DNA from 3 places in the Shewanella sp. SM32 genome. Region 1 is predicted to be linked to each of the others. Evidence: predicted binding sites of a transcription regulator. Region 1 holds the regulator's gene; each other region holds the start of a gene.
The links. Region 1 encodes LexA, which represses DNA repair genes until DNA is damaged. Its sites were predicted from a motif close to TACTGTATNNNNATACAGTA; they were not measured.

Region 1 (10,120 bases):
AGTGAAGAGTATGATAAAGGCTACAGCAAACAGCATGGGCGCTTCGAAACTGAGTGAGCCGCGCCACATAGTGGCAACCCAGTTAAACACTTTCACCCCAGTTGGCACTGCAATCAACATAGTGCAATACATGAAAAACAGCTCGGCAAACACTGGCATACCTGTGGTGAACATATGGTGCGCCCACACGAGGAACGACAGAATTGCAATACTAGCCGTAGCATAAACCATGGATGCATAGCCAAATAAGGGTTTACGACTGAAGGCTGGGACTATGGCAGAGATGATGCCAAAGGACGGCAAGATCATGATGTAAACTTCAGGGTGGCCGAAGAACCAGAAAATATGCTGGAACATCACAGGATCGCCGCCGCCCGCCGCATCGAAGAAACTCGTGCCGAAAAACTTATCGGTCAGCACCATAGTCACTGCGCCCGCGAGTACGGGCATAACTGCGATCAGTAGGAATGCCGTGATAAGCCAAGTCCAGACAAACAATGGTAACTTCATCCATGTCATGCCTGGCGCGCGTAAATTCACTATGGTCACAATCACGTTGATCGCGCCCATGATCGAACTTATCCCCATGATGTGAATAGAAAATACAAAGAGCGCCGTGCTATCTGGGCTATAAGTTGTTGATAGTGGTGCGTAGAAGGTCCAACCAAAGTTAGGTCCGCCACCTTCCATAAACAGCGAACTGAGAAGAATAGTAAAGGCGAAGGGGAGTATCCAAAAACTCCAGTTATTCATCCGTGGCAGCGCCATATCTGGCGCCCCTATCATCATCGGGATCAGCCAGTTAGCTAGCCCTGTAAAGGCCGGCATTACCGCGCCGAATACCATGATCAACCCATGAACAGTTGTCATTTGGTTGAAAAAGTTGGGCTCGACCAATTGTAATCCAGGTTGAAAGAGTTCAGCGCGGATCACCATGGCCATAGCGCCACCGGTTAAGAACATAATGAAGCTGAACCATAAATACAAAGTACCTATGTCTTTATGGTTGGTGGTTAGCAGCCAGCGCATGATGCCCTTTGGCGCACCATGATGATGGTCATCATGGGCTGCGGTTTGATCTTGAGTCGTAGTGCTCATCATTATCCCCTACTGTCCATGACTTGCGATATCAGCAGGTTGCACTGTATCGCCGGTATTGTTACCCCAAGCATTGCGTTCATAGGTAATGACTGCTGCAAGTTGCTGTGGGCTAAGCTGTTTGCCAAATGCCTGCATAGCCGTGCCCGTTTTGCCGTGCATCACAATATCGATGTGATTGGCGACTGGTCCAATGGCGATAGCACTACCCACTAGCGCGGGGAAGGCGGGTGGTATTCCTGCACCTGTCACTTGATGGCAGGCAGCACAGAAGGTCGCGTAGACAGTTTCACCTTCGGCCATGAGGGCGTCATGGCTGAGTGTGGGGAGGCTTGCGGGATCGACTGCAGCTGAGACGTCTTTTGCAGGAGCGGGTGTCGGGGTTGTACTGCTTGGTACCGCGGCGGATGTTTGTGCAGAATTGCCGTTCATGTACTCGTTGACGTCTTTGGCTTGCACTGCATCTCCAGTATTATTGCCCCAAGCATTACGCTCGTAGGTAGTCACTGCCGCGATTTCTTGTGCAGTCAATTGTTTACTAAACGCTTGCATGGCTGTACCCGTTTTACCGTTGAGCACAATTTCAAGGTGGCCGCTGAGCGGTCCCGTTGCAATCGGGCTACCTTTAAGGGGCGGAAATACGCCTTGCAATCCTTCGCCATTGGGCTGGTGGCAGGCTGCGCAGTGCCCGAGGTAAACTTGTTCGCCTAGAGTCATCAACTCTTCTTTACTTAGGGTTTGTGATAAAGCGGCTTGAGCGGCTTCAGCCGCAGCACCTGCGGCTTGTTTTTGCTCTGTGACCCAAGCCTCAAACTCGGCTTCGGGTAAGGCTTGTACTACGATAGGCATAAAACCATGGTCTTTACCGCAGAGTTCGGCGCATTGACCACGATAAATGCCGGGTTTGTCGATGCGAGTCCAGGCCTCATTGATAAATCCAGGGTTGGCATCTTTCTTAATGGCAAAGGCGGGTACCCACCAAGAATGGATGACATCCTCTGAAGTCATCAGAAAGCGGATTTTGCGGTTTATCGGTAGAACGAGCGGTTTATCGACTTCCAATAGATAGTTTTCACCCTTGGTTTCGGTGCCTTCGATTTGTGCTCTGGGTGTTGTCAGTATGCTATAAAAATCAATATCTTGATCGAAATAGCTGTAATGCCATTTCCATTGGGACCCCGTCACTTTTACGGTGAGATCGGCGTTACTGGGATCTTCCATTGCGATTAAAGTTTTTGTCGCTGGAATCGCCATTAAGATCAAAATGATAAATGGCAGAATCGTCCAAGCGATTTCAACTTTAGTGCTTTCGTGAAAGTGGGACGCGACAGCGCCTTTGGATTTTCTGTGGTTGATCATGGCGTAAATCATGACGCCAAAGACCACTAGGCCTATTGCGCAGCAGATATACAAGATGGTCATGTGCAAGTGATAAACCTTGCCACTGATCTCGGTCACGCCAGGGGTCATGTTGAACCGCATGTCTGCGGCGGTCAACGGTGGTGCGAAAAGCACCACGAGTAAACAATACAACAATTGCTTCACAAGACTTCTCCTCTGCCAATTGCGAATAGCAACTACAAAGAAGAGCAACACAGTAAGTCTCAACTCTATGCAAACTCTTCAGTTCCCAAAAAAGCTTTTTTGACTTCAACGTGCGTTGGCGGCTGTTACTTTTAATCAAGTATTGTTACTGCTGGTAATTAGCCACGCTGGCACATACTGCTGAAATAAATCTGTTCTCTATTTTTAGTGGCGCTTCGAGTTCGATAAATACTCGATTCATTGACCACGGAAGGTGATATATCATCACCGACTTAACCAACCATACTTGCTGTTTAAATATTGATCAAGATCACTTATTTATCTAATTATCTGAAAAATTGCCAAAAAAAAGCCTCACATTCATAGGTGAGGCGGCTTTCAAGGTAAAAAATTAAATGAATATTTAGTGTACAGCGCTAAAAAAAGATTGCTGACCGAAGAGATTGCCTTGCTCAATGCGTACGTCGGCATGTAAGTGACTGTTTACGTCTTCAAGCACTATGCCCATAGCTCGGGCACTTTTAGCCACGATTTGTAGGCGTCGATTATCCCGCGCATCTAATGATTGAGTCCAAGTAATGACTGCACTGGACGTACCACTTGTCAGGGCTTTTTCCATCGCCCACAGGGTTTCGACTTCATCTTTAGCATGTACCAGCAAAACTCTATCCATACGCACACCTGCGCTGGCAAGCATTTGCTTGTAGCCAATACTTGGTGGGTTGATGAGCACTAACCAACGGCCCTGTTGGCTTAACTGAGCGAGTTGTGCACTCAGATGAATTAATTCTTGGCGACCTTGAGTCTTAGTTGGCATACAGGCGATAGGCGCATGGTGCCAGTCATAGTCGGCATCACGGACTTCATCGAGCCACAAGCCCGGATGGCGGGGGGCATTGCCAAGTAGTTTATTCATAGCCAATCTCCATTACGGATCACACCGACGGCGAGTCCTTCAATTGTTAAACTTTGGAAGCCTAAATCCACTTTAATCGGGGAGTAATCTTCATTTTCGGCATGTAGATAGACCACATTACCTTTTTTTTCGAAACGTTTAACAGTGACATCGTCATCGACTCTAGCGACAACCACTTGACCATTTCTAGCTTGTTCTACTTTATGAACTGCCAGCAAATCACCTTCGAGAATGCCGATATTCTTCATGCTGTCACCCTTTACTCGCAGTAAAAAATCGGCGGCGGGATGGAACATGCTTGGGTCGACTTGGTAGTACTGTTCAACATGTTCTTGGGCGAGGATAGGTTCACCTGCGGCCACTTGGCCGATGAGCGGTAAACCTGTTTCAGTCAAATCTTCGATTTCCGCAGGCAGACGAATGCCTCGAGATGTGCCTGGCATGATCTCAATGCAGCCCTTTTTTGCCAACGCTTTAAGGTGTTCTTCAGCCGCATTGGCGCTCTTAAAACCTAAACGGGTTGCGATTTCTGCCCGAGTGGGTGGCATGCCAGTATCGGCAATATTTCGTTTAATTAGCTCTAAAATTTCAGCTTGGCGTGGCGTCAAAGGTCTCATGGTGTTTCCTGTTTTTCTATACAGTTACTGTTAGTATATACAGTATTATTTGCAGCGCAAGTATTAACCACTTTTTAGCTATGTTGGAGAGAATTAGCGAATATTGCCCATAGTCTGGTATTCTATCGGGCTAGTAAACGCACTTAATTGCATAAGAATAATGCCTAAACACGACTCTCTTTGGTTGAAATCATTACGTTGGATCCAAAAACACTTAGTGCACACTATTGTGGTGCCTCAGGATCCCTTTGCCGATCTGAATCTGGATGCTTCCAGACCCCTTGTTTATGTGATGAAAACTGAATCCCTTAGTGACATAGCTGCTTTGAGCGAAATAACGGCTAAGTTAGGTTTACCAAGCCCTTATGAGCCTCTAGTGGCTAATGGTGTGACTGCGCCTCGGGTTGTCTGTCTTCAAGGACGTAAGCCACTGTTTGGCGAACGTGCTGGTAATGAGCCTTTCCTCGAATGCTTTATGCGTTTGTTAGCCGTGCATAAGGAACGTCCTGAATTGGATATTCAACTGGTGCCCGTGAGCTTGTATTGGGGTCGCACGCCAGGGAAAGAAGACGACACTATGAAGGCGGCCGTATTTGAGCGGGAAAACCCGACTTGGTTGCGCAAGTGCTTGATGATTCTGTTCTTAGGTCGACATAACTTCGTGCAGTTTTCGAATGCCGTATCCCTGCGTTACATGGCTGACGAACATGGCACCGACATGGGGATTGCCCATAAGTTAGCACGGGTTGCGCGCGTGCATTTCCGTCGTCAACGTAAGGTAATGACAGGGCCTGTGCTGCCAAACCGCCAAGCACTGTTTCATTCGTTACTCAAATCTGAGTCGCTGCGCAAAGCGATTCAAGAAGAAGCCGCCAGTAAAAAGATTTCTGAGACCCAAGCGCGCGAGACGGCTATTGAGTATCTCGATGAAATCGCTGCCGATTACTCAGACAGTTTAGTGCGTATTGCCGAGCGTTTTTTAACTTGGCTGTGGAACAAGCTTTACAGCGGGATCAACATTAAAGGCGCCGAGCAAGTTCGGCAGTTACACCACGATGGCCACGAGATTGTTTATGTGCCTTGCCATCGCAGCCACATGGATTACCTGCTGTTATCGTATATTTTGTATTATCAAGGCATGGTTCCGCCGCACATTGCTGCCGGCATTAACCTCAATTTCTGGCCCGCGGGACCTATGTTCCGTCGCGGTGGTGCCTTCTTTATCCGCCGTAGTTTTAATGGCAATAAGCTGTACACCGCAGTATTTCGTGAGTATTTAGATCAGCTGTTTGCTAAAGGTTATTCGGTGGAATACTTCTCCGAAGGTGGCCGTTCACGTACTGGCCGTCTGTTGGCGCCGAAAACTGGCATGATCGCCATGACGATGAACAGTGTGCTGCGCGGTATCGAGCGTCCAGTCACGCTAGTGCCTGTGTATTTAGGCTATGACCATGTGATGGAAGTGGCGACGTATCATAAAGAGTTAAGTGGTAAGAAAAAGAAAAAAGAATCTGTGTGGCAGGTGTTTGGTGCGATTCGCAAACTTGGTAATTTCGGCCAAGGTTATGTGAACTTTGGCGAGCCGATTACTCTGCAAAACTTCTTAAATGAGCGCGCGCCAAACTGGCGTACTGAGTTGGCCGATGATCCTGAGCAAAAACCAAGCTGGTTAACGCCAGCGGTAAACGTGCTGGCGAATCGAGTGATGACGAATATTAACGATGCGGCGGCGGCGAGTTCGGTGACCTTGACGAGTTTAGTGTTGTTGGCCACAGATCAAAATGCCTTAGAGCGCAGTCTGCTGGAACGTCAGCTTGATCTGTATCTGACTCTACTCAAAAAAGTGCCTTACACTACTTATACTTCGGTTGCCGAAGGTGATGGTAAGCATTTAGTGCAGCAAGGTTTAGAGCTGAACAAGTTTGTTGTTTGCGCCGATCCTTTAGGTGAAATTGTGTCTATCGAGACGAGTCAGGCAGTGTCTATGACTTACTATCGTAACAATATCATCCACTTATTTATTGTACCGTCATTAATTGCGAGTTGTTTAACGCATAATGAGCAGATCCCGCGTCAGCAAGTTGTGTCAATCGTTGCCGATTTTTATCCACTGCTGAAAGCCGAACTCTTCATGGGCATTAAGGATGTACCTGCCTATGTCAATCAAGTGCTGGATTTCTTCATTGAACAAGGGTTAGTGGTTGAGACTGATACCTTAACTGTCGTGCCTGAACACACTAGCCAACTATTATTGTTAGCCAGTTCAGTGAGCGAAACTCTGCAACGCTATGCCATTATCTTCAATCTGTTAGCGAACAGACCTAAGATGGAGCGCTCAGAACTTGAGTCTGAGAGTCATCTACTTGCCCAGCGTTTAGGCGCTTTGCATGGCATTACTGCGCCAGAGTTCTACGATAAGAAACTTTACGGCACCTTGAGCGTTAAGCTCAAAGAATTGGGATATCTAGCGGATAACCAAGATAAGTCCAATATCAATCGCATACGAGATCAAGCCAATAGCTTATTACGTCCGTCAGTGAAACAAACGATAGTGGCGAGTGTCACCGCGGAGCATACAGTTTAATGGCAAATCATATGAATGCGGCTAAGCATAAGCCCGCAGGTAAGTCCTTGCTCGGCGGCGCCATGATTATTGCTGGCACGACCGTAGGTGCTGGGATGTTTTCTCTGCCCGTGGTCGGTGCAGGTATGTGGTTTGGCTATTCGATTTTAATGTTATTGGGCATTTGGTTTTGCATGTTGATGTCGGGCTTATTGCTACTCGAAACCAATTTGCATTTCGAACCGGGTGCTAGCTTCGATACTTTAAGCAAGCAAACCTTAGGGCAGTTTTGGCGGATAGTGAACGGCGTTTCCATCGCGTTCGTGCTGTATATTTTGACCTATGCCTATATCAGCGGCGGTGGCTCGATTGTGAATCACAGCTTGCAGGGCATGGGAATTGAGTTACCGCAAAGTGTGGCAGGGCTAGTGTTTGCCATAGTATTGGCGAGCATAGTGTTGATCAGCACTAAGGCCGTGGATCGCATTACCACGATTATGCTCGGCGGTATGATCATTACCTTCTTCCTCGCGATCGGCAATTTATTGATCGAAATTGATGTGACTAAGTTGCTCGAACCCGATGGTAATAACAGCTTTTCACCTTATCTGTGGGCGGCGCTGCCCTTTGGTCTCGCCAGTTTTGGTTACCATGGTAACGTTCCCAGCTTAGTGAAGTATTACGGCAAAGATTCCTCCACCATTATCAAGGCGATTTTCGTCGGCACCTTTATCGCACTGGTGATTTATGCCTGTTGGTTAGCGGCAACTATGGGCAATATTCCCCGCAGCCAGTTTATCGACATTATTGCCCAAGGCGGCAATATGGGTGTGTTGGTGGGCGCTTTGTCTGAGGTGATGGCGAGTAGCTGGTTAAACAGTATGTTGACCTTGTTTGCCAACTTGGCTGTGGCTTCATCTTTCTTAGGGGTGACCTTAGGTTTGTTCGATTATCTCGCCGATTTGTTTGGTTTTGATGATTCACGCTCTGGCCGAATGAAAACCGCGTTAGTGACCTTTGTGCCGCCAACGATTTTAGGATTACTGTTTCCCGATGGCTTCTTGGTGGCGATTGGCTTTGCGGCATTAGCGGCAACTGTATGGGCGGTAATTGTCCCGGCGCTGATGGCCTATAAATCGCGGCAGTTGTTCCCCGATAGCACAGGTTTTAGAGTGATAGGCGGTACACCGCTGATTATTCTTGTGGTGTTATTTGGCATAGTCACGGGTGCATGTCATCTGCTCGCGATGGCAAATTTACTGCCGCAATATTCCTAATTTGTTGTGATGATTTAAGCCCTCCATGTGAGGGCTTTTTTGTCTTTAGCGGTTGAGTTTTGTCTTACAGATCTTTTTAACCTGAATACTGGACAGAAATACAAACTCAGGCTTAACTCGAATGATTGTTAAAACAAAGGAGCCGATAATGAAAATGACTCAGTACGCACAAGGACATGCATGTTGGGTTGAACTTGCAAGCCATGATTGGCAGGGAACAACAGCATTTTACCAAGCGTTATTTGGTTGGAACTCGGTTGAAATGCCGATCCCTGAAGGTCACTTTTCGCTATTTAATTTAGCGGGAGATGACTTAGGCGCCATGTATCAAATCCCTGAGTCAGAAGCACATATCCCCAGCCACTGGCGTATCTACTTTGCCGTCGATGATATCGATGCCAGCATTGCAGAGATTCAAGCGGCGGGCGGCCAAGTGCACATGGGGCCGCATATTGTGGGTGATGCGGGCGTGATGGCGCAGGTGAGCGATCCTGAAGGCGCACGCTTTGCTTTATGGCAAGCGAAGAACCACATAGGTGCTCGCCGTCAGGGTGAACTCAATACCCTTTGCTGGGTTGAGCTGGCTTGCAAAGAGCCGCGTACTGAAGAAGCCTTTTACTGCAAAATCTTCCCTTGGACCAACATGCCGAGTGACATGCCTGACATTGAATACTCAGAATGGCAGCTTAATGGTCAATCCATCGGCGGCATGATGACGATAATGCCCGAATGGGGCGATATTTCTCCCCATTGGCTGCTTTATTTTGCAGTAGCCGATTGCGATGCATTTGCAGAAAAAGCCCAAGCGTTAGGCGCGCAAGTGTGCATTCCGCCTAGTGATATCCCTGATGTGGGACGATTTTCTGTCATTGCTGACGCCCAAGGCGCTACCTTTGCGGTGATCAAGCTTAATCAGATGTGACTGGCATATTAAGTGCTGTCATTAAGGTTAAAAACGGCGACGCTAAATCGCCGTTTTTATTTGTCTAACTATTTGTTTAATTAGCGTTATCAATCATGATTGTTTCAGGGCAGGAGCCTTTTGAGGCCTTATTGGCTTTGGCGAGTAGGCTAGGTAAGGAGTCAGAAGTTTTAATGACTTCGGGCAAGTTAATGCGGATTTCACTCAGTAATCCCTTGCCACATTCAAGACTCATTTTAGTGTGAGCGCCTTGACCGAAGCTGCTATCAAAACTTTGGTTTAACTCACTTTTACTGACACTCTTACCTATGTTGTCATGAATAAATTTTTGTACCCATGCCGAGGCATTGACCGCTTGGGTCAGCTGGGTTGCCAATAAAAAGTACTCGTTAGGGTCTTGGCTACGGCAAGTGCCGTGTTTCCACCATTCGTGGCGTTCTAAACAGGTGCCATATTGGGCGCTTGGCATGACTTCTTCTAAATTTTTGCGCACCGATGGATTCAGTTCAAACTCTGGATAAGTACAGAAATCATTCGGTTGCAGTTTGACTGTGCTGCAATAGCCATATCGCGTGCCGCATTGTTGTTTATTCGGCCACAGTCCGTGCAGGCTGAAGTGTTGCCATTGGCTCGATTCTGGCGTTTGGCTGAGGGCGCGACATTCGGCTTTACGGCGGCCATAGAGTTCACAAAAGGTGCTTTGCCAGCTTAATGCCAGCACGTTGGCGTCAAATTCACCGCCGATTCGGCATTGATTTCCTTGGCGTTTCTCTGGGGTACCATGCTCTTTAAGGCTATCTCGGCTTTTTGCTTTGATGTCCGATGCCGTGGTGGTTTGCGCCGGTTCCGCCGCCGTTGCAGGTGTTGATAAATTACTGTCAGCAACATTAGATAGATATTGACCACAATCGCCGCTGATCCAACGCATGGGAGACTTCACCGCATTGGTGCGCACTCTTAGCCAATCAGGTTTAGCACTATTGCCGAGGATTTCAAGTACAGGGTAGCGCTCACCAATATTGCTCTGCCATTGGTCTGGATTCGTCTGCTTATTTTTCGATTGAAATAGCTCACAGCGTTTGTCGGCAACGAATTCACCGGTTGCGGGTGCGGCAAAGGCGGGTGCTGTAATGATGAGCGCAGCGCATAAACCGAATGCGGCAAGTAATGCGCGTGATGGGG
Region 2 (10,120 bases), on a different contig from region 1:
CGGTCCAAAATGCGCCAATGCCTGGGCCTGCAAAACCATCATAAGTGCCTAAAGCCAGCCCCTGTAGCCATTGTTGCTTGGCTGGTGGCTTGCTGGTTGGTGCTTGGCAGTTAACGTCTGACATCGCATTGGGGCTGACTAAACTGTAAATGGCGATGCCAATAATCAGCAAGGGTAGGACTTTTTCGAGCCATTGAGTATCGACTAAATAGACTAAGAAACTGCCCAATACCGCGCCGATAAAGGTGGCGATAAAAGCCATGTACCAAAATGAGGGTTTAAAGAGGTGCTTGCGATAATAGGTCCAAGCCGCCATAAAAGAGCCAAAGCTTGCGGCTAACTTATTGGTGCCTAATACGGTATGCGGTGCAATACCTAAGGTTAACAGTGCGGGGATCGACAAGAGGCCACCGCCACCCACGACGGCATCAATGAATCCAGCGATAAGACCTATGACTGCCAACAGGGCCCAATGACTGGGCTCGAGTAACAACTCCAAATTTTAATCCTACTCTATAACACGTCTAAAGGGCGGTAAGGCATCCAGTAAGGACTTACCATAGCGTTTAGTGACTAACCGCCTATCTAAAATAGTCACTCGGCCATAATCTTGCTCTTTACGCAGTAATCTACCACAACTTTGAATAAGCTTACGTGAAGCATCTGGGATCGTCAGTTGTAAGAAGGGATTACCGCCTTTGACTTTGACATATTCTGCATGCGCTTGCTCAACGGGCGAGGTTGGTACGGCAAAGGGCAGTTTAGTGACGATCAAGTTAGTCAGATAATCGCCGGGCAAGTCGAGACCTTCAGAGAAACTGCCGGTGCCGAACAAGATACTTGGTTCGCCCTTATCGCATTTAGCTTTATGATTTTCTAACAATTGTTGCCGTGGCGCATTGCCTTGGATAAGTAGCTCAGTGGTGAGTTTACCTTCAAGTAATTCAACCACTTTTTCCATCTGCCAGTAGGAGGCGAATAGCACTAAGGTTGCCATTTCGCCTTCAATAAGGGTGATGATTTGTTCGGCAAGTTCAGCCGTATAGGCATCATCCGTCGGCTCAGTGCGCATTTTGGGTAAATAAAGTGTCGCATTATTGGGGTAATCGAAGGGCGATTGTAAGGCTAAATAACGACTGCCATCGTTGAGTGACAAACCTACTTGATGCACGAAATGGTCGAAGTTATTGAGTGCGCGCAGTGTGGCACTACATAAAACCACGCCCGCGGCTTTCTGCCATAGCATGGATTCCAGCATAAAGCCGACTTCGATAGGTGAGGCGCTAAACAGATAATCCACTTGTTTACCTGTGATGAGCTCAACCCAGCGCGCCATAGGGGCACCTTTATGTTTATCTTCCTTGGCCATCATCCTCCACAATTTTTGTAGATTCTCGAGCCTTTGCAGCATAAATCCGGTTTCGGCTAATAGTGCTTCGGATTGATGTTTAGGAATGTCGCCATCTTTAATCGCCTCTGCTAGCAGTGACAGCATTTTATTAAACTGCTTGAGGGCAAGATTAGAGGTAACAGCAAGGTTTTCAGCCAGAATGAGTAATGAGCCCGGCAGTTTGCCGTGCTCAAAACGCAGGCGGTTTTCAGGATTGGCAAAGTGCTTAGTCTGGGTATCGCAGTAGTGAGCCACTTGATTGAGCTGGGCGATAAGATCGCCTAAGTGATCTTGCATTGCCTGCGCAGGGGCAATGATGTTGTTGCTCTTTATTTGGTTTTGTAACTTAGCGCAGGTTTTGCCAATTTTTTCGAGCCAGTCGCAGGCGCCCCTCAGCGTGGCTTGTGCGCTGGAGAAATCCCGCGCCACAATCGGTAAGTGATGTGCCTCGTCGATAACATAAAACACGTCTTCTGGATCGGGCAAAATCACGCCGCCACCTAATTCTAAATCGGCAAATAACAAGCTGTGGTTGGCGATGAGCACGTCCCAAGTATCGACATCTTCACGGGCTTTATGGAACGGGCAATTTCTGTGGCTGGCGACTTGGCGATGACAGCTGTGTTTGTCGCAGGCGATTTGTTGCCACAGATGATCGGGCAGCGGCACGGCTAAGGTATCGATTTCGCCGTTCCAGCGACCTTCGTTATAGTCTTTTAACAGGCCATGCATCATAGCCACTTGGCTATTGTCAGGCTTAGTTTGCCACATGGCCATTTGTGTACTGTTGTCGTCACCGATGAGCATCGCCAGTTTCGAAAGACACACATAACGTTGTCGACCTTTGACTAGGCCAAAGCGGAAATTTAAGCCGGATTGCTCAAGGAAGAAGGGCAAGTCTTTATGCAGTAATTGTTCTTGTAAGGCAACGGTCGCGGTGGCGATACAGACTTTTTTCTTGCTCGCTAATGCCAGTGGGATGGTACCGAGAATATAAGACAATGATTTACCGATACCAGTCCCTGCTTCGACCACAATGATGCGCCTATCTTTGTCATAGTCGCCGGCGAGGGTCTTAGAGATTTCCGCCACCATATAGTTTTGTTCGCGGCGCGGCCTAAAATGAGGCAAGGCGGTAGCGATATCCTTATAGATGGCGCGGATCTGGGTTTTTACATTGTCAGGTAACATGCGTCACTACTTTATCGAATTAATGCTGTACATAATAACAGTGATTGCATAGCCTAAGAAACTTTTCTGCCATTTGGTGGCATTTAAATTGAGTAGCTATACGATTTGGGAACCCATGCGATGAAGCCAGAGGCAACAACGGCCGTTAGTGTACAAGGTCGAGTCTTAACACGCCATGCGATTCATCGTCATGGGAGTTTAGTGTTGCAGTATTATCTGGCGACAGCCCAAGGCCCTGTGCTGGTGGAAGTGCAAGACACTGAACACATTTGTTTTTGTCATCAAACGGATGTGGCGGCTTTACAGTTACAAACGCCGGGTCAAGCATTGCGGTTTGTGCCGTTAGCGCTCAAAAGCTTTAAAGGCGGCGCCGTCAGTGGAGTTTATGCTAAATCGAGCAACAGCTTACGTACCTTACAGCGCATCGCAAAAGATGCCGATATCCCTTTATTTGAAGCGGATATTCGCCCTGAACAGCGTTATTTAATCGAGCGGTTTGTGGCGCTGGATGTGGCATTTTTAGGGCATTTCTCTGCGCTGAATAGCGACAGTCTTCAGGCTAACTCGCTGCCCGTGTTTATCGCCGAGCGGGCTAAGACTATTGCCCCTTTAACGGCTGTACATTTCCGCTGTATCTCACTGGATTTTGAATGCAGCTTTGAGGGCTTACTCTATTCGGTCGCGCTATATGGTCAAGACAGTGGCCGAGACGAGGGGCAAGGCAGCCTCAAGCAGACTTATGAAAAAGTGATTATGGTAGGCGAAGCTGAATCAAACTCCCCCGAATATATTGAATGGGTGGTCGATGAAGCGGCGCTGATCCATCGATTAATCGCGTGGTTCCATGAGTTTGATCCTGACTTTATTATCGGTTGGTCAGTGGTGAGTTTCGATCTCGCGCTATTGTCACGCCGTGCATTATTACATCGTATTCCGCTCACCATTGGCCGCGGCGGCGCTAAGCTCGATTGGAAAGTTGACAATAAGTTTCGCCCAGAAACCTTAGTCTTACCGGGCCGTGTGGTACTCGATGGTATCGATTGGCTTAAAGCTGCTTTTTATCACTTTGAGCGTTTCTCGCTTGAATTTGTGTCGCGGCAACTATTAAGTGAAGGCAAGGCCATTCATAACGTCGATAACCGCGTTGAAGAAATTGACCAGCTGTTTAAGACCGATAAACAAGCCTTAGCCCATTACAATCTTACCGATAGCCGCCTAGTATGGGATATTTTTACTCACACTCAATTGTGGGATTTTGCCCTCGCGCGTGCCGAACTGACAGGTTTAGAACTGGGACGGGTAGGGGCTTCGGTGGCGGCGTTTAATCATTTGTATTTACCACATTTACATCGCGCGGGTTATGTCGCTCCTGCTGAGCCTGTGAGTCAGGGCATTGAAAGTCCTGGCGGCTATGTGATGGATTCTGTGCCGGGTCTTTATAAACACATCTTAGTGTTCGATTTTAAAAGCTTGTATCCCTCCATTATTCGCACCTTTTTGATCGATCCTAAGGGATTAATTGAAGGCTTGCAGTTGCCCGAGTCTGAATGTGTTGCGGGGTTTCTTGGCGGCCGTTTCAGTCGGCAACAGCCTATTTTACCTAAGCTAATTCAAACCTTATCTGAGCAGCGCGAAAAGGCCAAGCGTGAGCACAATGCGCCGTTATCCCAAGCGATAAAAATTATTATGAACTCGCTGTATGGGGTTTTAGGTTCTCAAGGCTGCGTGTTCCATGATGCTAAGTTGGCAAGTTCGATCACGATGCGCGGCCATCAAATCATGAAACAAACCCGCGCATGGATAGAAGAGATGGGCTATCAAGTGATTTACGGCGATACGGATTCGACCTTTGTCTGGCTTGGCAGCGAGCCTGATCTTTCTGACATTAACGCTTTAGGTAAAACGCTAGCGCAGGCTATCAATGCTAAGTGGCAGGCTAAAATCTGTGCTGATCACCAAGTTGAGAGCTTTCTCGAGTTACAGTTTGAACGGCATTACGAGCAGTTCTTTATGCCAACCTTAAGAGGTTCATTAGAAGGCAGTAAAAAACGTTATGTTGGCGCGTGGCGCAATGCGAGTGATGAACTTGAGCTCACCTTTAAGGGTATGGAACAAGTGCGCAGTGATTGGAGCCCTTTAGCACGTAAAGTTCAAGCGTCACTCTATGAGCGCATGTTTAACCAAAGGGATATCAGTATTTATTTAACTAGCGTGTTTGAAAAACTGCTCAATGGCCAGTTGGATAATGATTTGGTATTTCGTAAACGCATGCGGCGCAATATTGAAGACTATACGGCTAAGTCTTCTCCACATGTAAAGGTTGCCCAGCAATTATGTGATGTGACAGGTAATGCTGCTTTTGGCAAGCGGGGAGCACAAATAGATTATCTAATCACTGTAAACGGTCCAGAGTCCGTTGAGTACAGAACATCTAAAATCGACTATCAATACTATATCGACAAGCAAATTGGCCCTATTGCCGAGCCGGTGTTTTCAATAATGAAACTAAACTACATGAGTATTACATCAAAACAACTGTTGTTAATATAGGGCGTTAACTGTTTTTTTTGTGTTTAATTTTATAGTTAATAAAGCGGTGTTATAGGTTTTTTTGATGTTAACTGCTTTATTTTTGTGATGCCAGTCTGCATATATTTTAGGTTTCGCTTTGAGGAGATATTGAAAGTTTGCTACCCTTTAAGCTGAAATTGTAAGGAAATATAACTACGGAATGACGTTGGTAGAACATAAACAAAAAGGTTAAGCCCCAAATGAACAAGACGTTAGTAGCCACTGCGCTGGCAGCAATATTTCTAGTCCCCTCTGTCTCTGCTATCGAGATCTATAAAGATAATAAAAATGCCGTAGAAATCGGTGGCTTTATCGATGCTCGCGTGATTAACACTCAAGACGAAACAGAAGTTGTTAATGGTGCCTCACGGATTAATTTCGGTTTTAACCGTGAATTGACCGACGGTTGGAAAGCCTTTGCAAAACTAGAATGGGGTGTAAACCCAGTGGGTAATAGCGATATTGTTTACAATAATCGCTTCGAATCGGTGCAAGAAGAATTCTTTTACAATCGTTTAGGTTATGCCGGCTTATCCCATGGTAAATACGGTACCTTAACTATCGGTAAGCAATGGGGTGCTTGGTACGATGTCGTTTATAATACCAACTACGGTTTTGTATGGGACGGTAACACTGCCGGTGTTTACACTTTTAATAAAGATGATGGCGCGGTAAACGGTGTGGGTCGTGGTGATAAAACGGTTCAGTATCGTAATGCCTTTGGCGATCTTAGCTTCGCAGTTCAAGCCCAGTTTAAAAACAGCAGTTTCTATACGTGCGATACTACCGCTGATATTTCCCAAAGCCAGTGTCAAACAAACTGGGAAAGTGGCGATAAAGCGGCGCAACAAGTCGAGTATAACTACACCTATGGTGGCGCGCTGACCTATAAAGCGACTGACATGCTGACATTAACAGCGGGTGTTAACCGTGGTGAGTTTGACGTAAGCTTTGGTAATGGCACGCAATCAACTGCAGTTGATCTTATCTATGGTGCTGGAGTCACTTGGGGTAATTTCGATAATGATGGTTTATATGTCGCAGCAAACGTCAATAGACAAGAAAACCATGATACAGATAACATTGGCCGCTTAATTAAAGATGCCTATGGTGTTGAAACACTAGCTTCTTTTAAGTTTGATAACGGATTACGTCCATTTATATCGTACAACATATTAGACGCAGGTGACGATTACGTTATTCAGCCTAACTTTAATGCTGATCCAAAAGACGTGTTTAAACGTCAGTTTGTGGTGGTTGGTTTGCATTTTGTTTGGGACCCGAACACTGTGCTTTACATAGAAGCACGTAAAGATTACAGCGATTTTACTAGCGCCGATAAAGATCAGGAAGCCAAAATGGCGCTTTCTGAAGATGACGGTGTGGCAATTGGTATTCGCTATTCACTCTAAAGTCTTAATTTTATAGGGTATAAATCGGTTAATGCCGAACTCTCTTTATACAGAAATGCCAGTCAGAAATGACTGGCATTTTTTTTGGTTGTTTTAAAGTCTCTACTCGATAGATATGTTCATATAATGCGCGTTTTGTCTCTTGATTGTATCGTTTGTATATTTGTTGTTGCTTAAAGGTTCTATATGTGATTTTATTGTTTCCAGCGAGGGGTCCGAGACACCTCAGTTTGAAACCGTTTATTAAATAAGCGGATTATAATAAAGACATAATATTTCCAGGGAGATTGACAATGCTAAAACATAATTTACTCGCTAATTCTGTACGCTTAGCTTTAATTAGCGGCGTAGCAGTTGCTGCATTTACGGCTCCAGTTGCTTTGGCGGCTGAAGATGGTGCGAAAGTCGAGCGTATTGAAGTTACAGGTTCACGAATTAAACGTACTGACCTAGAAGGTGCATCACCAGTAACGACTATTACGACTGAAGATATGAAAGTCGAAGGTAACTTTACCGTTGCAGATGCTCTACGAAATAGTAACTTAAACTCATTTGGTTCATTCTCTGAACGTTCAGGTAGTTCTGCTCAGTCACAAGCGACTATTGATTTACGTGGTGCAGGCTCAAGTCGCACACTTGTGTTAATCGATGGCAAGCGTTTCCCTGGCTCTCCAACATTAGGTGGTTCATCTGCAAACTTAAACGCTATTCCTATGGCGGCAGTAGAGCGCATTGAAATTCTAACTGACGGTGCTTCCTCTACTTATGGTTCAGACGCGATTGCTGGTGTTGTTAACATCATCATGAAAAAGAACTACCAAGGTCTTGAGTTTAACGTTGGTGCGGGTGCTCGTGACCAAGATGAAGGTATGACAAGTAAAGAGTTCTCTGTTGTTGCTGGTTATCAGATGGATAAAGGTAACTTGACCTTTGCATTTGATCATCAGGATCGTGAAGGTATTAGAGATGCAGATCGCTCTTACACGGCTCCTAGTTTGAACGATTTAAACGGTGATGGAGAAATCCAGTTCGAAGAGGCTATCGGTTGGAGCCAATACGGTGCAACGATTCGTAGCCCTGATAAAACAATGAAGCAAGCTTCACCACTTTGTGATGATTTAGAAGCTAAGTATGGTTCTGATAAATTCCAAACGATTAAAGCTGACAACGTATCAGGCGCTGGTCATACATACTGTGCGTTTGCTCCTGCGAACGTTTCGTACAACAAAGCTTCTGTAGATCGTAATACTGTCTATGTTGATTCTAACTATGAAGTTGCCGAAGATGTAGAGTGGTTTGGCCGCATCATGTTTACTCAAAACAGCTCTTTCGGTCGCTATGCGCCACCAGCTGCAACATGGAACAACATGACTGCTGATAACCCACATAACCCTTATGGTGAAGATGGTGCTACAGGATATTTCCGTTGGGTAGATATTGGCAATCGTGACGGTAACGTCAATGATTACAACCAAGATTATTTAACTGGTTTACGCGGTAGTATTAGTGCATGGAATGATGCAACTTGGGAAGTTTATTATCACCACAATATCGCTGATAACAAGTCTATCGGTGAGTATTACCTTAGCTATTCAGGTTTAGCATATAACGAAGCCAATGGTATTGATCTCGGCTCTGAAGCTGGCGTTAATAACATGAAGGCTACAACGTTAACGCAAGATCGTGCAACGTTTAAGCAATGGAACGCAGGTATCGGTTTTGATGCATTCAGTTTACCAGCAGGTGCAATTGCGCATTATTTTGGTATGGAATACTTCGATCAAGACTTTACATCTGTATATGACGCACAATCTGAAGCAGGTTTAGTCGGTGGCAGCGCTGGTAACTCTGCTGGCGGTGATCGTCAAGTTTGGGCCGCGTTTTATGAAGCTGTATTACCTCTTACTGAAACGATTGAATTAAACCTTGCCGCCCGTTATGACGATTATAGCGATTTTGGTGGTAACGTTGCGCCTAAAGCTGCTGTTCGCTGGCAAGCGCTAGATAACGTTGTTGTTCGTGCATCATACTCAGAAGCGTTCCGAGCTCCAGGCCTAGATCAATTAAATGCGGCTACCACGTTTAGTGCGGAATATGGTACTGACTATGCGTATTGTCGTTCTAATGGCATTAGCGACACTCAGTGTTTAGAAACACAGTACGATACATTTATCTCTGCAAATAGTGAATTAGGTCCTGAAACTTCTGAATATATTAACCTAGGTGTTGCTTGGGATATCGTTGATAACTTCGGTATTAAGGTTGACTATTTCGATTTAAATATCGATAACGTAATCAGTCAGCGCAGTATTACCAACGTTATGGAAGGTATCGCTTCTGGCTCGCTCGCTCCTGATGAGACTTTCTATGTGTTACGCGCACCCGGTACTGGAGGCGGCCTAGGTCAAGCCTATGAAGTGGGTACTGGCTATGGTAACGGCGATAAGTTACAAATTGAAGGTATTGACGTTGCACTTAATGGTAACATCGACACTGAGTTTGGTGACTTTTCAGTAAACTGGACTAACAGTTTCATACTTAAATATGATGAAGAAGTTGAAGGTGGTGCAGGCTCCGTTGATACCGCCGGATGGAATGGCCAACCAGACTATAGATCTGTATTCACTACAGTATATAAAATTGGTGACAACGCCTTCTCGTGGAACATGAACTACACCAGCTCAACCAATGAAGATAAAGAAGAAGGTAAGTTAGATTCTTGGTTAATCCACAATATCAGCTACAGCTATGATATCGGTAGCTATGGCAAAGTATTGCTGGGTGTTAATAACCTGACTGATGAAGATCCTGTATTGAGTTCTTCTGGTTCGTACGATAACCCAGAGTTGTATAACAACTACGGTCGTGAATATCGTGCAAGCTATACTCTAAAGTTCTAACAAACCGTTAAAACATTTACAAGGCCAGCAAATTGCTGGCCTTTTTGTTATATTTCTAGTCGTTAAAAACGTGAAATTTTCTCAGGGGGTTATGTGAGTCAACACTGGAGTGAGTATTGGGAACAGGGCCATTTAACTTCGTTTGGAACTGATTTCAGCAGTAATTATGCAGGAATACTAAAAGATATTTGGCTTCCAATATTTAAAGAATTAAGGCCAAATTTTGAAGTGCTAGATATTGCAACGGGTAATGGCGCTTTACCCTTATTACTTAAAAGCCATTTAGATGAATCTAATGTAAACGGTCGTGTTCGCGGTATTGATATTGCAAAAATACAGCTTATAAAGCCTGATAATAACAGTTTGATTAAAATAGATCTGATTGGCGAAATAAACTGTGAGTCCTTACCTTTTAGTGATCCTGTCGATTTAGTGACTTCTCAATTTGGTATTGAATATTCCAACTTATCTGCCTCATTAGTAGCCGTCGCAAATATTTTGAGGGTAGGTGGACGATTATGCCTTGTCTGCCATCATCATAATTCGATGATCATCCATCGAAATAAAAAAATTTTATTGCTTATACAGAGTGTTACTACAAAAAAGCTGGTGGATAATTTGTATTCACTTGCAGACTCAATGGGTCAAGTCACGAC
Region 3 (10,120 bases), on a different contig from region 1:
AGTATTCTGATTTAGATGATATTGAGAAAAAAATTATTGGTTTTGTTGCTGGAGAGCCTCGTTATCAAAAAAAACCGACGATTACAGCCAGGGAGGCCGAAAAACTACTGGGGCTTAGTTATAACACGGTTAAGCAAAAACTTGATGGCATGGTTACTGCTGGAATACTCAGACGTGAAAAAATAGGTAAAGCGACAGAATATTTTTTAGGGTGAACATAATCTGCTGCGTTGTTATCAACGTCATCTCTGCTCATCGCCATGAGTTGGTGATCTATGGTTGAAAATCACGGTTTTTAGGTCGAAATTGTATATTATTGTTTTATAATGGCTACCAACTTAGATGATGATGCAAATAACACTGCAACCATTTGATGCCAGTTAGTGGGGGCCTTTTACGGAGCCGAAAATCTACCTAATCACTGGCTCATAAACTGAGCTGGTGTCAGGAAATAGAGCAAAAAGCCACGATGTTAGTCAGTGCTAATACAGTTCAATCCAGTCAATTTGTCAGATAACACATTTGCCTCAGGGGAATAAATGTCCCCAGAGCAGTTAATACCGTTTTCAATTTACTTACATATTGAGTCCATAGGGATATGTCAGAAAAACAAACCCAGCGCCACTTGACCATACTCAAGTATCTGCCAGAGGCTCCTTCATCGATCACCACAGTTGAGCTCAAAAATAAACTAGAACGAGATGGATTACATGCGCCTCTGCGTACCATTCAACGGGATCTGGACTGCCTAAGTAACCATTACAACATTAGCCGCAATGAAACATTTCGCCCCCATAGTTGGTGCCGTGTCAAAGGCATGCATCCCTCTGCCATAGACATGACACCCAGTACAGCTTTAGCCTTAAGTCTGACCAAACAATTCCTACAGGGCCTATTACCAAGTCAGCTCAAAAACAATCTCGACAGCTTCTTCGACCAAGCTGAACTAAAACTGGCTAATACTCCCAAATTAGCTAGCTGGACAAAGTGCGTAGCATCGATCCCAGCGGGATTTCAGCCACTTGCACCACATATAGATCCATTAATCATGCCCCCGCTGGAGCAGGCACTGATGGAAGGGCTACGCTTATTGATTTTCTATCGCCCACGGTCAGTAAATCAACCTAAGCACTATCGTATCAATCCTCTTGCCTTAGTCACACGAGGAACCACTATTTACCTGATAGCCACCTTAGCAGACAACGATGCTTTTCGACACTTTGCATTGCATAGGGTTCAAAGTGCCGAGCGGTTGCTGGAAATGAGAAAAATCCCTCTAGACTTCGAGTTAAACGCCTACTTGAAACAAGGCAATCTCGCTTTCCCAATAGAGGAACTCATCACCCTAAAGCTTAAGGTCGATTTTAATCTGGGATACCACTTATTAGAAACACCCTTGAGTTTGCAACAAACCATAAGTCATTCGGATGATGGCAAGCATTTCACCATAGAAGCTGATTTACCAAATACCGAAGAACTAAAATGGTGGCTGATGTCGATGAGCGATATCAGTGAAGTGTTGGCACCTCAGTCGCTGCGGGAAGCTCTTAACCGCAGCCTAACCATTGCACAGAAAAAATACTCAGGTTAATGATAAAACAACATAAGCGACATTTTTTGACGCCTCAGCTGGTTAATATGCACATAGAACTGGAATGAGCCTATAACGGTAAAACTAAAAAAGGATCCGGGATGCTATTACTGATCACTGAGAAAGTGGGTGAGTTAGAAGGTATTGAGAACGCCATAGTGCGAAGCCCATCTGAACTTTGTTGTATCCAGCCCCAAGGGCCTGCACTGGTGATCATCGATATCAAGCTGCCAAACGCCGCAGTACTTGAATGGGCCAGCAAGCGCACCCGGGCAACGCTATGGTGGTTAGCAAGCACAAACCTGCCACATGACTCTGTATTAGAACACATTCCGGCGCAACACTGCAGTGTTCAGCAAACACACATGGATGCATCGGAATTTATCCGACTGTTGATCCCCCACTATTTCGGTCGTCTCTTTGATGATACTCCAGATTGTATTCTCAGCATCACTCCGGGGGAACTGGAGCAAAAACTCATTCGTTGTCGAGAATTAGTCTTAATTCCAGAGCATGAGGTCCTTCCGACTCAGGCTATTTGGGCATATTTATATTGGTTCACAAGTTCAACATTAGATATGTCGATAGAAGAATATGAACAGCGCGGAGTAAAACTTAAACATGACTTAGGGGCTGAACAGATGTGCTGTCTGATAAGCAATTTACCCTTTTCAAGTTTTGTAATGCTATTGAAATAATAAAAGACATTTTCGGTCTGTTTTAGATAAACGTAGTAAATGAAATCAATAAGTTAAACATCAACTATTCCGGCGTCAAATGCCGTTACATAGATTAAGTAAATACTTTCAAAAAAATGGAGTTTATGTGAAAAAAAATTATATCGGTATTGATTTTGGTACCAGTAATTGCTCAGTTGCGGCTTGGGTAGATGGAAAGGTGGTCTTGATACCTGTCGATGATGATTTTAATGATAAATTCAAAATAAGATCTTCAATTTTTATAAGAGAAGATGACAAGCCATTACCCACACCTACAGCTGAAAGAATAACCTATTTTATAGGGCAAATTAAAAATGAACTAACTAGAAACAAAGTTCGTGCACAAGACCAATTAGATGATTTAATAGGTAGTGCAAAAAATAATCGTGGGACGAATAAAGTACCATCAACTTATAAAAACTCAAATACATACATAAGTTTAATAAACACCATTAACAACGTTGACGCTCAAATAGAGAACGTCAATGTATTAAGTAGTAGGGCTAAGCGCCTGGCTATTTCAGAAATTTACGCACAATTAAAAACAGCGTCTCTAGATGAAATGCTAACTAAAGGTACCATTGAATTTGGTGAAGCGGGCTTTCAGCAATACCTATCTACTCCCGAGGCTGGAAAACTGGTTAACAGTCCGAAGAATTTTCTTGGTGCAGACATTGGAAAATCACATCTGCAAGTATTCGAAACCGTCGTGGGGCGATTGCTGTCATATCTGCGTTTGAAGGCAGAAGCCGAGCTAGATCAACCAATTCATAAGGCTGTGATCGCCAGACCCGTTCATTATCATTCAACCTTAGGCGAAGCGGGGAATATACAAGCAATAAGCATAATGGAAAGAGCCGCCGCTGCGGCAGGATTTGATGAAGTTCAGTTTATTTTTGAACCTATGGCAGCCGCCCTACATTTTGAGAAACAACTTGAACAAGAACGCACAGTGATGATTGTCGATCTTGGCGGGGGTACATCAGATGTAGTTATATGTAAATTGAGTCCGGAACGCGTGAATCAAACTGACAGGCAGGCGGATATTTTATCTGTTAAGGGAAACCGCATCGGTGGCATCGTCTGCGATAAAGATTTTGCTATGACATCAGTATCGCCATATTTTGGAAGGGGGGAATTGTTACGCGGCGGCGCCCCTATTCCACATATGATTTTCAATGGCATGGTCGATATCGATAATTTCCCTTTATTAAACGACTTCTATCTACCCAAGCATCGACATGAAATTGAACGTTTTATGGATTTAGCCAAATCTGCCAATAAACTAAATAGGTTACGAACGCTGCAAAAAAGTAAATTAGTACACAGATTTATGAGTGATGTAGAGAAAGCTAAAATTAACCTAAGCGACTGCAATCGTTTTAATCTATCACTTGATTACATCGATGAAAACACTGCAGTTCCCCTCAAGTCTATCGATATGAGCAAATCCATGACTACTTGGTTGAATGAGCTAAAGCATTTAATAGATGATTCAATAACTACAGCGAATTCATCGCCTGAATTAATTTATATCACTGGAGGTATGGGTTTATCTCCTGCAGTACAAACAGCAATAAAAGATTGGTTCCCCAGTACAGAAATAACCATCGCTGATCCATTCAACTCTGTGGCATCAGGCGCAGCCATTCATGCCCATCTTGCTTTCGGGGAATAACGGCAAACAAAGGAGGCTGAATAATTCAGCCTCCTTATCATCGACCAGTTTCAACCATTTCGGGATTCTTCTGAAAAATCAGTGACAGTAACTCAAAGTCTAAATTGATCCAATTAAGAGTTACAATAATATCAAGCCAATTTAGTGCTTGCAGTAGACGAAAAACCATGTTCTTCACGGGCGAGGCGGGTAGCTTGTCCAGCACTATAGGCAAAAATCCGAACCATGGCGCGACGGCCGTCACAGGTACCAGTAACGATATATTCTTTCATAACTCTATCTCCATCTTTCAAATAGTCATCAATCTAAACCTACAAAGATTCAATTTTTAGCTATCGACTAACTCACAGCCGTAAGCATAAATTCATTGACCTTCTTCTCAAAAATCATTCTTGGATTCGACGCCGAAGGATCTTGTTTTCTGTTGCAACCAAAAATAAATTGTTCCAAATCGCTGACACTAACTCCACAATTCTTGGCCCAACAGTTCATCTTAACAACATAATCATTGTATGCATCTCCTTGATAAGCTGTACGGAATCTGACATCTACTCCTTTTACTGATGATATATATCGATGAAATATCTTATCGTCTTCACTATCAGCCAAGAGCGCTGCATAGGCTAACTTTGTCCATTTATCGAAAATTGGAGGAATAATTTCTTGCTCATTGGCATTACCCAGGAAGAAAAACAATTTAGTAAAAAATGAGTCGCCCAATCCTTTGAGCTTACCAGCACCGTTCATATAATGATAAGCGCCTGAAAACTTGTTGTGTTTAACATACTCACCCACTACCGCTATGTGTTTCTGCAATATTTCAGGCTCGACAGATAACAACAGAGACAAATTATTTCCAGTAGGTCCTCCGGTTGAGATCCCTCCCCAAATCATTGCCGCAAAAAAACCATGAACATGCTCTCCACGTTTAAAAAAATCTGTGACTATTCCACGATTAATTTCACCATTTGGGCATTTATTCAAAATATCTTCAATCACAGAATATTGTGTAAATGTGTAATATGGGCGTTGTATTTTAAATTGAGTATTATCATTCACACGAATTGTTGAAATATTATCTAACAGAAACTTTGGAGTCATCATGACAGGCTCTCACTCTGGTTATCGCTATGGAGTTCTAGAAGTCTTTTTACGCTTTATTCCCGAGCACAACTCTATCAAGGCATGGCTCAGCGTATCGAAGAGCCAGTATTCGCTATCCAAGCGTCATTCGATGACGTCTATTGCAGGTTAAAAATGCTCTTGGATAAATAACATGGTAAGTATTTGAAGTTGCTCACACTGAAGACTGCTCATATTGTTATTTTATTAGATATTTCTAATAATTCGCTCTAAATGTTTTAAACTGGGAAGCCTTTGACGTTGAAATCATCACTTACTGCCAATAAAATTGTTGATGTGGAAGACTCGCTAAGCCGCCCTCAAGGAGAACTCAGATCAGTCTTGAGGACACGCATTTTTACCATTGCTGCAGTCGTGTCGTCCGTCGCGCCTTTTGGTGAGGTAATGATGCTCATTCTGGTAAAAATTATGATCATCGCCGCGCTTGAGTCCCCTGTGTTGATGATTTATCTGAACTAAAAGGTATCGTTGCAAAGAGAGACCAGACGGGTGATACCACCGCGGTGAATTTTGACGTGGGGTTTGATAAAGAAAAGAACCAATGGTGTTACATCGAAACATCACAATAATTCTTGCCAGATATCTAACAACGCCTATAATTACTGTATATAAAAACAGTGGTGTTGGCTATGCGTATTATCCCTATCTATGCCAGTGCCGGTATCACTGGCTTCGAAAGCCCTGCAGCTGAATATAGTCAGTTGGGTCTCAGCCTTGATGAGCTGTTAGTTGTGCATCCTAGTGCGACCTTTATTGGTATCGCAAAAGGTGACTCAATGCAGGGCGAGGGTATTTTTTATGGCGATATATTGATTGTTGACCGTCAGGAAACCGCACGTCATGGTGATGTAATTGTTGCCAATTTCAACGGTGAATTTGTATGTAAAATCCTCGATAAAACGCATCGCATGCTGCTGTCGTCGAATGGACAACATCAACCTCAGCCTATTCACGATTACGATAACTTTACGATTGAAGGGGTTGTTATTCGTTCTGTTCGTTGCCATCGCCAAAGTCCATTATTAGCTTACATCTGATGTTTGCCTTAGTTGACGCCAACAGTTTCTATTGCAGTGCCGAGCAGGTATTTAGGCCTGATTGGCGTGGTAAGCCAATGATTGTGTTGAGTAACAATGATGGCTGCATTGTAGCGGCAAACAAGCAAGCGAAAGAACGGGGTGTGCCTAAGTTTGCACCATACTTTCAGGTCAAAGACCTGTGTACGAAATTAGGTGTCATTGTTTGTTCAAGTAACTATGAGCTCTATGCCGATTTATCTGCAAAGATGATGAATATTATCGGCCGCTTTGCTCCAGAGCTTGCATGTCTATTTGATTGATGAAAGCTTTCTCTCCTTTAAAAATTGTTACCCCGCCATTAAGTGCTTACAAGCCCAAGGCCAATTGATTCGAAAAGCGGTTTGGAAAGAAACTCGTTTACCGGTTTGTGTCGGCATAGGCTCAACACTCACACTGGCTAAAGCAGCCAATCACGCGGCAAAGAAGTTACCAGGCTATCAGGGTGTCTGTGTTATCGATAATGAACAAGACCGGATTTCAATTTTACAATCAATGAATGTAAATGATGTCTGGGGCATTGGGCGTAGGATAAACAAAAAACTTGAATTGATGAACGTAAAGACCGCCTATGACTTAGCCAAAATCCCTGCAGGTTTAGCGCGGAAGCAATTTAGTATTGAAATAGAACGCACTGTGCGTGAACTCAATGGGCAAGCGTGCAAAGTGTGGGACGAGGCGAGGGCGGATAAGAAGTAAATATTCTTAACTCGTAGCGTGGGCGAGCGTATTACCGAGTATGAGGATTTACTGCAAGCCTTAAGTAAACATGTGGCGATTGCCGCAGCGAAAGCGCGTAAGCAAGGTTCAAGCTGTAAAACCATGTTGTTGTTTGCCAGCAATTCCCCCTACGATGAACGCCCAACAGGCTTTAAGACCTTAGTGCACTTTGCTTGTGCCACCGATTGCAGCATTGAACTTACTCAAGGTATGACACAAGCAGCATCTCAACTTTTCCGTGCCGGTGTACGTTATTATAAAGTCGGCGTGGGCCTGATTGATTTGGTCAGCACTCAGCATGGCCAGTTAGATTTATTTAATGTCTCAAAAGCCAAGCCCGCGTTAATGAAGACCCTCGATGGCATTAATCAACGTTATGGCACAGATACCTTATTTATTGCAGCTCAAGGTATCGAACAAAAATGGGCCATGCGCAGAGACCTGCTCACGCCACAATACACAACCAAGTGGAAATGTCTGCCAGAGATAAAGTGTTGATATCCGACAGTAGATGGATTTACACGTTTATGCCTCAAAGCGTGTCAGTATAGCTTAGACCCAATTTTTAGTCATACTACAGAGTGGCTACTGTAACTGTGACGATTCGAATAGAGGAATTGATAATGAAGAATACTAAAATCAATATATTGCTCTCAAAATGTGACGCTACCGCACCACTTTCTGATGACTTAGCGGCAAGGGTTGATTCTCCTTCTGTCGGGAATGAGATTATTACTTATTGCGAAGAGACGCCTCTGAGTTCTGATGATGAGTATCGTGCAGCTTTAAAGAAAATTGAAGGATTGTTTGATGCAATACCTAATACCGCTGAAGGTTCCGAGCTTGAAAAATGGATTTCATTAGTTGAATCATATGAAAATGAACACTTCCCAATGTAACTCCCTGTTGCCCTGAAGCTTGATACGGACATCGAACTGACTTTGATTGCCTCTAAGTAGTTGACCTATTTTTTGTAATGTTACACATAGCCTAGCGCTTTTCTGGGCCTCTTGTTAATCAAAAAATCGGCTTGTTTTATCGCTTTGCCTGCCAATGAACCGATTGCCATTCCTTTAGGGAAAATCACTGTATCGTCCATAAACGGCCTCACCTTTACAGTGGCCTATCTCTATTTTTCATCGACACTCAATGGCCGCATCGCTGTACGTACTTTAGATTGCGCCCAATCGCAGCGCTATGCCAGTCATCGGCAACATCAACCAGCTTTCAATCACTGGTTTACCGGTCACTTTACTGAGAATGTTGGCGTAGGTGGCTAACTGCCCGCCATGATCTTGCACCAATTTGGCATGCTGTATCGAGGCGACCGAGGTAGATTTATAATCAATCAGGATGAAGCCTGCTGTCGTTTCAATCACCAAATCGGCACGTCCAGCGACCATCGTGCCATTTTCCGCTGCATGCGCCATCGGTAGTTCAATACGCGCTTGCCCATCAGGCCAGCGACGCAATAGCCATTGACGCGCTGATTCCATTTGCGGATATAAATCTGGTGCAGAGATCATGTGAGATTGATGAGTGCGCACTAAAATTGCTGCTAGTTCATCAAGGCAAAGTGGCTTGGCTCGGTCAGCCAAATGTGCAGCAAAACATGCATGAATAACATCGCCAAATCGGCCGCGCTCTGCATCTTTCCCTGTTGCTAGCCGAACACCAAATTGTTCACTTTCTAACACCACGGCATTTGTCGCTGCGCTGGTAGATGGCGATTGACTCATGCGCTGGCGATCTGTTTGTGTTTGCGACGGCGCAAACCAATACAATTTCTCGGGTATGTTTGGTAGCAACACAGGAGCACTGCTAGTAATGATCGCGCGCTCAAACGGCACGACGTGCTGGTTTTTTAGCGTGATGCCTTTCGCTGTGTCGTCGGCTGGAAGAATATCGGCCAGCGCGATGGTTTGCATCCATTCTCCATCCAGCGTTTTAGAAGATCGTGCCAGAATCAGTACATCTCGTGCACGGGTCATACTGACATACAATAATCGCTGTTCTTCATTAAGCGCCATTTGGCGGCAAGCCTTGCCTAGTGGCGTTTGTGCTATTTCATCAGCCAAAGTGACTTTTTTCTGCGCACCAAACGGCCATGGCCAATAACGTATTTTCCTTGAGGACAAGGGGGTTGTGGCGTCAAATTGGGCAGCTGATTCGGTTTGCACGCCCCATAATCGATCACGAACATCACTCGCCAAATCCATTAAAATCACCACCGGCCATTCCAATCCTTTGGCACGATGATGAGTAAGTACATTCACCGCATTCAGTGCGGTTTGCGCTTGAAGATCGATTTCTTCATCTGCTGCAGCATGCAACGCCATCAACAAACCAGTCAGCGTGGCGGCCTGATTAGCGGACAGGCAATCGTCTTCATATTTCGTAGCCAGTAATAATAGTTGATTCAAATTGGCTAATCGTTGCTGCGCCTTTTCGACGTCTTGCTGCCATTGCAAAACGGCCTGGCTGAGCTGACAACGCAAGATGATGTTTTCTAATGCTTCGCGCGGAGATAGAAGTAAGGTTTCACTGCGGATAGTTTTTAACACATTAAAAATTGGCAAGTCGGCGGCCGCATCGACTGAATTTTCGATCCACTGGCTGGGCGAATTACCTTCTTGTGCCAGCCAGTTCAAACGATGACTCAGCCATTGTTCTGGCTCTTGGCAGTACGCTAACGAAATAATTTCTGCGGTGGCAATGGTATCAGCAGGATCTAGCACGCGACGCAAGCACGCGGTTGCTAAGACGCACTCGGGCTGCAGCAATAAGCCCGATTGCTCGGTTGCACTTCGAATACCTTGTACAGACAGTGCCGCTGCAACAGCTGGCACCGATGCGTTTGAGCGTGTCAAAATTGCAATATCTGAGTAACGAACAGGCCGTAATGTGTTTGTTTCGCGATCCACAATATTGCGCCCTTCCGCCATAAGCTTTGAAACGGCAGTGGCGAGCGCACTTTGGATCGTTTCTTTATTCGACCCTTCCAGCACCCAATCGAGCAGCGCAGCGCCTTCCGACTCAACCCGCGTTGGCACTAATTCCACGTCCGCCTTGCTCAGCCCCAAGCCATTAAATGCATTCCCAAATAAATCATTAACGCAATGCACCAAGGCTGGGCGTGACCGATAAGAATTTGGCAGGATAGATTTCGAGCCGCCCAAAGCTGGCAAGGCGT

Region 2: a site for LexA is predicted at 2,605-2,624, ahead of dinG (ATP-dependent DNA helicase DinG). Genes of this name have one in related genera too.
Region 3: a site for LexA is predicted at 5,732-5,751, ahead of L5M10_RS05520 (LexA family protein). Genes of this name have one in related genera too.

What each region holds. Positions count from the first base shown of each region.
Region 1 is NZ_JAKKRO010000030.1:19,404-29,523, reverse strand. It holds gene ctaD (cytochrome c oxidase subunit I) at 1-1,098, opposite strand, end outside; gene coxB (cytochrome c oxidase subunit II) at 1,108-2,643, opposite strand; gene L5M10_RS13395 (cell division inhibitor SulA) at 3,047-3,559, opposite strand; gene lexA (transcriptional repressor LexA) at 3,556-4,176, opposite strand; gene plsB (glycerol-3-phosphate 1-O-acyltransferase PlsB) at 4,337-6,760, shown strand; gene mtr (tryptophan permease) at 6,760-8,016, shown strand; gene L5M10_RS13375 (VOC family protein) at 8,165-8,938, shown strand; gene L5M10_RS13370 (ribonuclease T2) at 9,015-10,120, opposite strand, start outside.
Region 2 is NZ_JAKKRO010000006.1:67,075-77,194, reverse strand. It holds gene L5M10_RS04115 (sulfite exporter TauE/SafE family protein) at 1-499, opposite strand, end outside; gene dinG (ATP-dependent DNA helicase DinG) at 509-2,581, opposite strand; gene L5M10_RS04105 (DNA polymerase II) at 2,702-5,131, shown strand; gene L5M10_RS04100 (porin) at 5,353-6,564, shown strand; gene L5M10_RS04095 (TonB-dependent receptor) at 6,858-9,464, shown strand; gene L5M10_RS04090 (class I SAM-dependent methyltransferase) at 9,558-10,120, shown strand, end outside.
Region 3 is NZ_JAKKRO010000008.1:132,385-142,504, reverse strand. It holds gene L5M10_RS05560 (Fic family protein) at 1-215, shown strand, start outside; gene L5M10_RS05555 (helix-turn-helix transcriptional regulator) at 599-1,591, shown strand; gene L5M10_RS05550 (hypothetical protein) at 1,693-2,289, shown strand; gene L5M10_RS05545 (Hsp70 family protein) at 2,417-3,988, shown strand; gene L5M10_RS05540 (hypothetical protein) at 4,120-4,260, opposite strand; gene L5M10_RS05535 (hypothetical protein) at 4,328-5,092, opposite strand; gene L5M10_RS05530 (hypothetical protein) at 5,091-5,243, shown strand; gene L5M10_RS24160 (hypothetical protein) at 5,366-5,590, shown strand; gene L5M10_RS05520 (LexA family protein) at 5,761-6,168, shown strand; partial or broken gene L5M10_RS05515 (Y-family DNA polymerase) at 6,168-7,425, shown strand; gene L5M10_RS05510 (hypothetical protein) at 7,551-7,826, shown strand; partial or broken gene L5M10_RS05505 (IS30 family transposase) at 7,907-8,008, opposite strand; gene L5M10_RS05500 (UvrD-helicase domain-containing protein) at 8,100-10,120, opposite strand, start outside.